2 regions of the Anaerobutyricum soehngenii genome follow, and region 1 is predicted to be linked to the other one. Evidence: riboswitches for the same ligand, from Rfam matches in the RefSeq annotation. Region 1 holds a riboswitch; the other holds the start of a gene.
What was found. Region 1 has a riboswitch for thiamine pyrophosphate ahead of thiS (sulfur carrier protein ThiS). Riboswitches for the same ligand answer to the same signal wherever they lie in the genome.

Region 1 (4,435 bases):
AATTGCAGATGCAGAGAGCCATGCTCATGGATGTCCGGTGGAGGAAATACATTTTCATGAAGTTGGAGCCATGGATGCAGTAGCAGATATTGTCGGGGTTTGTCTTGCAGTTTATAAACTTGCTCCGGAACAGATCATAGCTTCTCCTGTTCATGTTGGTTATGGTCAGATTCACTGTGCTCATGGTATTCTTCCAATCCCGGCACCTGCAACAGCACATATTCTGCAGGGAATTCCTATTTATGGTGGAAGAATTGAAGGAGAGCTTTGCACACCGACCGGAGCAGCTCTTTTAAAACATTTTGCTCAATCTTTTGGTCAGATGCCAATGATGTCTGTAGAAAAGACAGGTTATGGTATGGGAATGAAAGACTTTACTGATGCAAACTGCCTTCGTGCGATTATCGGAGAAAGTATAGAAGAACAAGAGTATACAGGGTGTCATGGTGAACCACAGGAAATGGATTCCATTATAGAACTTTGTTGTAATCTTGATGATATGACTCCGGAAAAGATTGGATTTGTCACAGAACTTTTGATGAAAGAAGGAGCTTTTGATGTTTATACGACAAATATTCAGATGAAGAAAAACCGTCCGGCAATCATGCTTACCTGTATGTGTGCCAAAGAAGACAGAGAGAAGTTTCTTACGCTTATTTTAAAACATACAACCACACTGGGGGTTCGTGAATATAACTGTAAACGCTATGGACTGAAAAGAGAAATCAAAGAAATAGAAACTATATATGGAACGGTTCATGTCAAAGCTGCTTCCGGATACGGTATTGTAAAGGAAAAACCAGAATATGAAGATATGGCAAGAATCGCGAAAGAAAAGAACATTTCATTGTCAGAAGTAGAAAAAGAAATCTACAAAAAATTGAGTGAAAATAAAGCAAGGTAATACAAAAATATATAAATGACAAATTTATAAAAAAGCTATTTTTCCATCTTTAAACAGTAAATATATTGGTTGAAATCATGTCCAAAAAGAGATAAAGTATATTTGTAATGATAGAATATTTCATTTTAAATTTAAATTTAGAAAGGGATTATGAACATGGAAAAATCAAAAGTATATTTTACTGACTTTAGGGCAAAGTTAGGAGAGGGACTTCCAATGAAGTTAAAAAGACTTCTGAAAAAGGCTGGAATCTCCGAAATTGACATGGAAAATAAATTTGTAGCCATTAAAATGCATTTTGGAGAACTTGGTAACATAAGTTTTTTACGTCCCAATTATGCCAAAGCGGTTGCTGATGTAGTAAAAGAATTAGGTGGAAAGCCATTTTTAACAGATTGTAATACGTTATATCCGGGAAGCCGTAAGAACGCATTAGAACATTTGCAGTGCGCCTGGGAGAATGGCTTTACAGCAATGACGGTTGGATGCCCTATTTTAATTGCAGACGGTTTAAAAGGAACAGATGATATTGAGGTACCTGTTGAGGGCGGCGAATACATAGAAAAAGCAAAGATTGGACGAGCAATCATGGATGCAGACATTTTTATTAGTTTAAGCCACTTTAAAGGTCATGAAACGACTGGATTTGGCGGAGCGATTAAAAATATCGGTATGGGCTGTGGCTCTCGTGCAGGAAAAAAGGAACAGCATACGAATGGTCAGCCAACGATTCATGAAGAATTATGTCGTGGATGCCGTCGCTGTATGAGAGAATGTGCGAATAATGGTCTTGTATTTGATGAAGAGACAAAGAAGATGCATATTGATGGAACGAATTGTGTAGGATGTGGAAGATGCATCGGCGCATGTAACTTTGATGCGATTGAATTTGAAAATTGGGCGGCAACAAAAGATTTAAATTGCAGAATGGCAGAATACACAAAAGCAGTAATTGATGGAAGACCGAATTTCCATATTTCACTTGTTGTTGATGTATCCCCAAACTGTGACTGCCATGTGGAAAATGATGCACCGATTCTTCCGAATATCGGAATGTTCGCATCGTTTGATCCATTAGCATTGGATCAGGCATGTGTAGATGCCTGCTTAAAGATGCAGCCGCTTCCAAACAGTCAGCTTTTTGAAAATATGCACAGGGAAGGTTTCTGTGATCATCATGATCATTTTGAAAATACTACGCCTGAGTCTGAATACAAAACCTGTCTGGAACATGCAGAAAAGATTCATCTCGGAAGCAGAAATTATGAGCTAATTGTAATGAAGTAGCATTTTTGTCTTGCATTTTTGTTAAGATAAGCGTATTATAAATACAATTGAATAAAAGGGGAGCTTGTATTACAGGCTGAGAGGAAGGTATGACCTTCGACCCATTAACCTGATTTGGATAATGCCAACGTAGGGAAGCATATATATTTTTGTATATTTTTACGGGAAGTTACCGAATCGGTTACTTCTCGTTTTTTTATGTTACAGGAGGTGAAGGCATGGTAAAAATTAACGGACAAGACTGTGATAAGGCAGGGATTTCAGTTGCAGAGTATCTTGCAGCGGAGAATTATAATGTAAATCATATTGTTGTGGAGTATAATTTTACGATTATTCCAAAAGAACAGTATGGTCAGACCATTCTTAAAGATGGAGACGAAGTCGAAATCGTCAGTTTTATGGGTGGTGGATGTTAATAATTTTTATGAATTATTAAAAAAGAGATGTAATTATACAGAATCAATTTATTAATATAATATAGGTTGGTTTAGAATAATCACAAACCAGTTTAGAAAGAAGGGCGTTTTATTATGCAGACAGAAGATAAGTTAATCATTGGCGGTCATGAATTTGAATCTCGTTTTATTCTTGGTTCAGGAAAGTATTCTATGAAACTGATTGAAGCAGCGGTACGAGATGCCGGAGCACAGATTATTACGTTAGCAGTTCGAAGAGCGAATACAAAAGAACATGAAAATATTTTAGATTATATTCCAAAGGATGTGACACTGTTACCAAACACTTCCGGAGCGAGAAATGCACAGGAAGCAGTGCGGATCGCACGATTAGCAAGAGAACTTGGCTGTGGAAATTTTGTAAAAGTAGAGATTATGCGTGATAGTAAGTATCTTCTTCCGGATAATCAGGAAACGATTAAGGCGACAGAACTCCTTGCAAAAGAAGGATTTGTTGTTATGCCATATATGTATCCGGATTTAAATGCTGCCAGGGATCTTGTGAATGCAGGAGCAGCCTGCGTTATGCCGTTAGCATCTCCGATTGGTTCTAACAAAGGATTAGCTACGAAAGAGTTCATCCAGATTTTAATTGATGAGATTGATCTTCCGATTATCGTAGATGCAGGAATCGGTAAGCCTTCACAGGCATGTGAGGCAATGGAGATGGGTGCAGCAGCAATTATGGCAAATACTGCGTTGGCAACTGCCGGTGATCTTCCAATGATGGCTGCAGCTTTTCGTCAGGCAATCGAAGCAGGAAGAAAGGCATATTTATCCGGTTTGGGACGTGTGCTTACAAGAGGAGCAGCTGCATCAGACCCACTGACAGGATTTTTACATTAAAAGCGTTGCTGGAAAAGAGGTATTATAATGGAAAACCAGTTTTTAATCGATTCAGAATACTTATCGAAAGAAGCGTTAGAGAAGAAACACCGCCTGGAAACAGACCCTTCCTCAAGAAAGAATCATATGGAATATATGGAAGGAATGGAACAGATCAAATCAGATGTCATGGATAAAGTGATGAGTCAGATGCATTCCTATGATTATGAAAAGTATACAGCAAAAGATGTAAAAGCAGCGTTAGAACATGAAACTTGTTCTATTGAAGATTTTAAGGCATTATTATCTCCGGCTGCCGCACCATTTTTAGAGCAGATGGCACAGAAAGCAAAAATAGAAACAAGCAAACATTTTGGAAATACGGTATATCTTTTTACCCCTCTTTATATAGCAAACTATTGCGAGAATTACTGCGTTTATTGTGGTTTTAACTGTTATAATCATATTAATCGTATGCAGCTTAATATGGAGCAGATTGCTCATGAGATGAAAGTAATCGCTGATTCCGGTATGGAAGAGATTTTGATACTTACAGGAGAGAGCAGAGCAAAAAGTGATGTCAAATATATTGGAGAAGCATGTAAGCTTGCCAGCAAGTATTTTCGTATGGTTGGTCTCGAAATTTATCCGGTAAATACAGATGAATATCGTTATCTGCATGAATGTGGCGCAGATTATGTTACAGTTTTTCAGGAAACCTATGATTCCGATAAATACGAGACGTTACATTTGATGGGACATAAGAGGGTATGGCCATATCGTTTTGAAGCTCAGGAAAGAGCTCTTATGGGAGGAATGCGAGGTGCTGGATTTTCAGCTCTTCTTGGCTTATCCGATTTTCGAAAAGATGCTCTGGCAAGTGCACTGCATGTTTATTATTTACAGAGAAAGTATCCACAAGCAGAGCTCTCCCTTTCTTGTCCAAGACTTCGTCCAATCATTA
Region 2 (4,435 bases), on a different contig from region 1:
AACCGGAACTTAGTATTTTACTTTCATTTTACGGGACTGCTTTCTCAGATTTTACTTTCCTGTGTTATCATAGCCCAGTTATCAGATGTGAGAAGATTCTGAGAATATTATACACAGATCGGAACAGGAAATTATAATGAAAAAACAGCAAGATTATATACAGATTTATCTCTTATGACAGCCAATGTAGAGATTGGAGTTGAAGCAGCAAAAGTATTCCAGGCACTTTCCATGGAAGAGACAGTGGATAATGTAGAGCATCTGCTTGTTGCGCCAAGATGTCTTCAGAACAGAATTTTATCGATGATCGATGAGGAAATATCCTATGCTAAAGAAGGAAAGGAAGCATATATCGGTTTGAAAATGAATTCACTTACCGATAAGAAGATTTATGATAAAGATTTAAAAGTGCAGTTAGAAGAAATGTTTATCACAATGCTTAGCGATAACCAAAAAGCAAGACAAGAAGACAGCCATGGAAATTATGAGATTGTGGCAGTGCAGGAAACACCGTTAAATTCACAGGAATTTTTCTATGATCAGGCATATATGAATGTACAGAAAATGTAAGTCTTACGATCGTAATTTTGTGTGTTGCTTATTTTAAAAAGAAAAAGATGTTGTAAAAAAAGAAATAAAAAAAGAAACATTTCCCTTCAAAGACATATTAAGAAATAGGACAGATTTTTATTTTAAAATAAAAAATAATAAAATAAAAATCTGCAAGAGATGCTTAATAAAGATGTCTTTGGAGGGATTTTATGCTTATAGAGATAATAAAAGGTCTCAGTGTTCCTTTTATAGGAACAACATTAGGTGCATTTTGTGTATTTTTTTTGAAAAATGAACTTGGCAAGGGGATGCAGAAAGCACTTACTGGATTTGCAGCGGGAGTAATGATAGCAGCATCAATATGGAGTTTGTTGCTTCCGGCAATTGAACAGGGGGCTTCACTTGGAGTGTGGCGTTTTATTCCGGCAGCAATTGGATTTTGGATTGGAATTTTATTTTTAATGGCAATTGATTATTTTGCTCCACCGGAATGCATAGAAGGAGAACAAAAAGATAATCTGCTGTTGGCGGTGACCCTCCACAATATTCCGGAGGGAATGGCTGTTGGAGTGATCTATGCGGGATTATTGAATCATGCAGATCATATTACAGCAATGGGAGCGTTTTCTCTTGCATTAGGAATTGCGATTCAGAATTTCCCGGAAGGGGCGATTATTTCAATGCCGCTTTGTACAAAAGGAATGTCAAAAAGAAAAGCATTCATATATGGAGTCCTTTCCGGGGCAGTAGAACCGGTGGCATCGTTGTTTACTGTATGGGCAGCCAGTCTGGTTGTTCCGGTTCTTCCGTATTTTTTAAGCTTTGCAGCGGGAGCGATGATCTATGTCGTTGTGGAGGAGCTTGTTCCGAAAATGTCAGTTGGAGAAACAACAAATATCGGCATTTTTATGTTTGCGATCGGGTTTAGTCTTATGATGATTTTAGATGTTGCGTTAGGATAACTGATGTATAGATTGCAGATTGTTTTGGAATTTATGCTTGCTTTTTTTGAATAAATAGCGTACTATATTGGTAAATTCATACACGGGGAGCTTGCAGGAGCAGGCTGAGAGTAAGCTAAGGTGCTTAGACCCATAACCTGATTTGGATAATGCCAACGTAGGGATAGCGTAGATAGATTCGCATATATACCGTAATTGGTGTATATGCGTTTTTCTTTTCAGAGTTTAAAATCATTGAAAGTCAGTTAAAAATTCTGATATTTCTCTGATACATATTTTCAGTATCAGAAGTTATTATTATTTTATCGTTTCTTTATCCATATTCTAAGAGGATATCCTTAATTTACTTCCCTTTTATGAATATATAATAATTCATGTAAGTGTATTTGTTTTTTTGAATAATTAGAAGTCTGAAGTCAGTATATTGGAGGAGAGAGCAAAGTATGAGCTGTGTTAACAGAGAACAGTTAAAAAAAGATTTACTTTTATATGCGGTAACAGATCGTTCCTGGCTTGGAGAAGAAACACTGTATGAACAGGTAGAAAAAGCATTAAAAGGTGGAGCGACATTTATCCAGCTTCGGGAAAAAGAATTAGATGAAGAACATTTTCTAGAAGAAGCAATCGCCCTGAAAGAATTGTGTCACAAATACCATGTTCCATTTGTCATTAACGATAATGTAAAGATTGCGAAGGAGATGGATGCAGACGGGGTGCATGTCGGACAAAGCGATATGGAAGCGGATGATGTAAGAAAGATTCTTGGAGAAGATAAGATTCTTGGTGTGTCTGCACAGACAGTAGAACAGGCAGTTCTTGCAGAGAAGATGGGGGCAGATTATCTTGGAGTCGGAGCTGTTTTTTCTACATCGACGAAGAAGGATGCATCCGCTATCAGCAAAGAAAGAGTAAAAGCAATTTGTGAAGCAGTTCATATCCCGGTTATTGCGATAGGTGGAATTACAGCCGATAATATTCTGACGCTGAAAGGAAGCGGTATTTGTGGAATTGCAGTTGTCAGTGCTATTTTTGCAGCAAAAGATATTGAAGATGCTACAGGAGTTTTACTGGAAAAAACAACAGCGATGGTAAACGACAAGGAAAGGCATTAGAGTGTGATAAAGGGAGCAATTTTTGATATCGACGGAACCTTACTTGATTCGATGCCTGTCTGGGAGAACGCCGGGGCGAGATATCTTGCCACACTTGGCATAAAAGCCAGGTCAGATTTAAAGGAAAGACTTGATGCATTATCCCTTCCGGAAGGTGCCTTATATATGCAAACAGAATATAAACTTTCCGTAACGATAGAGGAAATATTAGAAGGTGTCAATCAGGTAGTAAAAGATTTTTATTTTAAAGAGGCAGTGTTAAAACCAGGTGTCTGTGATCTGATACAAAAGTTAAAGAAAAATAAGGTCAGGTTAATTATTGCGACAGCAACGGATGCAGAGATGGCAAAGGCGGCTCTTATACGTAATGGTATATGGAAAGATTTTGACGGAATGATTACCTGTGAAGAGGCAGGAGCAGGAAAGACAAGTCCTAAAGTATTCGAACTGGCAAGAGAACATTTACAGACGAAAAAAGAAGAAACCTGGGTGTTTGAAGATTCTTTATATGCAGTAAAGACTGCTTCCAAAGCAGGGTTTCCTGTATGTAGTATTTATGATGCATATAGCAGGGATAATACAGAAGAAATCCGAACATTTTCTGATATTTATGTAAAAGATTTTTATGAAATAGAAAGCTGTCAGGTTTTTCAACGCAAAAAACAGCAGCTACACAGACTGTCAGAAAGAAGATAAGGAAGTGCAAAATGAAAACAGTTCTTACAATTGCAGGAAGTGACGCAAGTGGTGGGGCAGGAATTCAGGCAGATATAAAAACATTAACGGTGCATAAAGTTTATGCTACAAGCTGTATTACCGCACTTACAGCGCAAAATACAAAAGGGATTACCGGTATTATGCCAGTGCCGCCAGACTTTTTTGAAGAACAGATGGATAGTGTTTTTTCAGATATAAAGCCGGATGTCGTAAAGATTGGAATGATCGCATCCAAAGAACAGGTTGAGATTATTGCAAAGTATTTGCAAAAATATTCAATAAAGCAGGTAGTAGCAGATCCGGTTATGATTTCAACGAGCGGAACGGTTCTTGTAGAAGAGGAAGTAAGAGAAGTATTATATGAAAAACTATTTCCGAACATTTCTTTACTGACTCCAAATCTTCCGGAAACTGAGTTTTTATCAGGAGGGAAGATCACAGACAGGAAGACGAGAGAAAAAGCGGCAGAAATCATTGCAAAACGATGGAACTGTGCAGTTCTTAGCAAGGGAGGGCACAGTGAGCAAAATGCCGATGATTTCTTGTATGAGAAAGCCTTCAAGTGCCCAAAGAAAGTCTGGTATCCAGCCTGCAGGATTGATAATCCAAATACCCATGGAACCGGGTGCACACTTTCAAGTGCGATAGCCGCGAATCTTGCAAAAGGATTTTCGATAGAAGAATCTGTAAAAAAAGCAAAAGATTATATTAGCGGAGCCATTGGAGCGATGCTGAATCTTGGGCAGGGAAACGGCCCGCTTAATCATATGTGGGATTTATAAAAAAGTACACGATAAATATTAATAATAAATTGGAGGTAACAGAAGATGAGAAATTATACAACACAGATGGATGCAGCAAGAAAGAATATTATTACTCCGGAAATGGAAAAAGTTGCAGCCAAAGAACGTATGACACCAGAAGAAATCAGAGCATTCGTTGCAGAAGGAAAGGTTGCTATCTGTGCGAATAAAAATCATAAATGCTTAGATCCTCAGGGCGTTGGTTCTATGTTAAAGACAAAGATTAATGTAAATCTTGGTGTTTCAAGAGACTGTAAAGATTATGACATAGAAATGCAAAAAGTAATGG

Region 2: it holds a riboswitch for thiamine pyrophosphate, as region 1 does, so the genes downstream of both, thiE (thiamine phosphate synthase) here and thiS (sulfur carrier protein ThiS) in region 1, are expected to answer to the same signal.

The regions. Positions count from the first base shown of each region.
Region 1 is NZ_VULP01000010.1:81,898-86,332, reverse strand. It holds gene larC (nickel pincer cofactor biosynthesis protein LarC) at 1-904, shown strand, start outside; gene FYJ25_RS06645 (DUF362 domain-containing protein) at 1,061-2,191, shown strand; TPP riboswitch at 2,238-2,344, shown strand; gene thiS (sulfur carrier protein ThiS) at 2,410-2,607, shown strand; gene FYJ25_RS06635 (thiazole synthase) at 2,722-3,492, shown strand; gene thiH (2-iminoacetate synthase ThiH) at 3,520-4,435, shown strand, end outside.
Region 2 is NZ_VULP01000002.1:132,548-136,982, forward strand. It holds partial or broken gene FYJ25_RS02060 (hypothetical protein) at 103-570, shown strand; gene FYJ25_RS02065 (ZIP family metal transporter) at 762-1,514, shown strand; TPP riboswitch at 1,588-1,696, shown strand; gene thiE (thiamine phosphate synthase) at 1,958-2,626, shown strand; gene FYJ25_RS02075 (HAD family hydrolase) at 2,630-3,322, shown strand; gene thiD (bifunctional hydroxymethylpyrimidine kinase/phosphomethylpyrimidine kinase) at 3,334-4,125, shown strand; gene thiC (phosphomethylpyrimidine synthase ThiC) at 4,171-4,435, shown strand, end outside.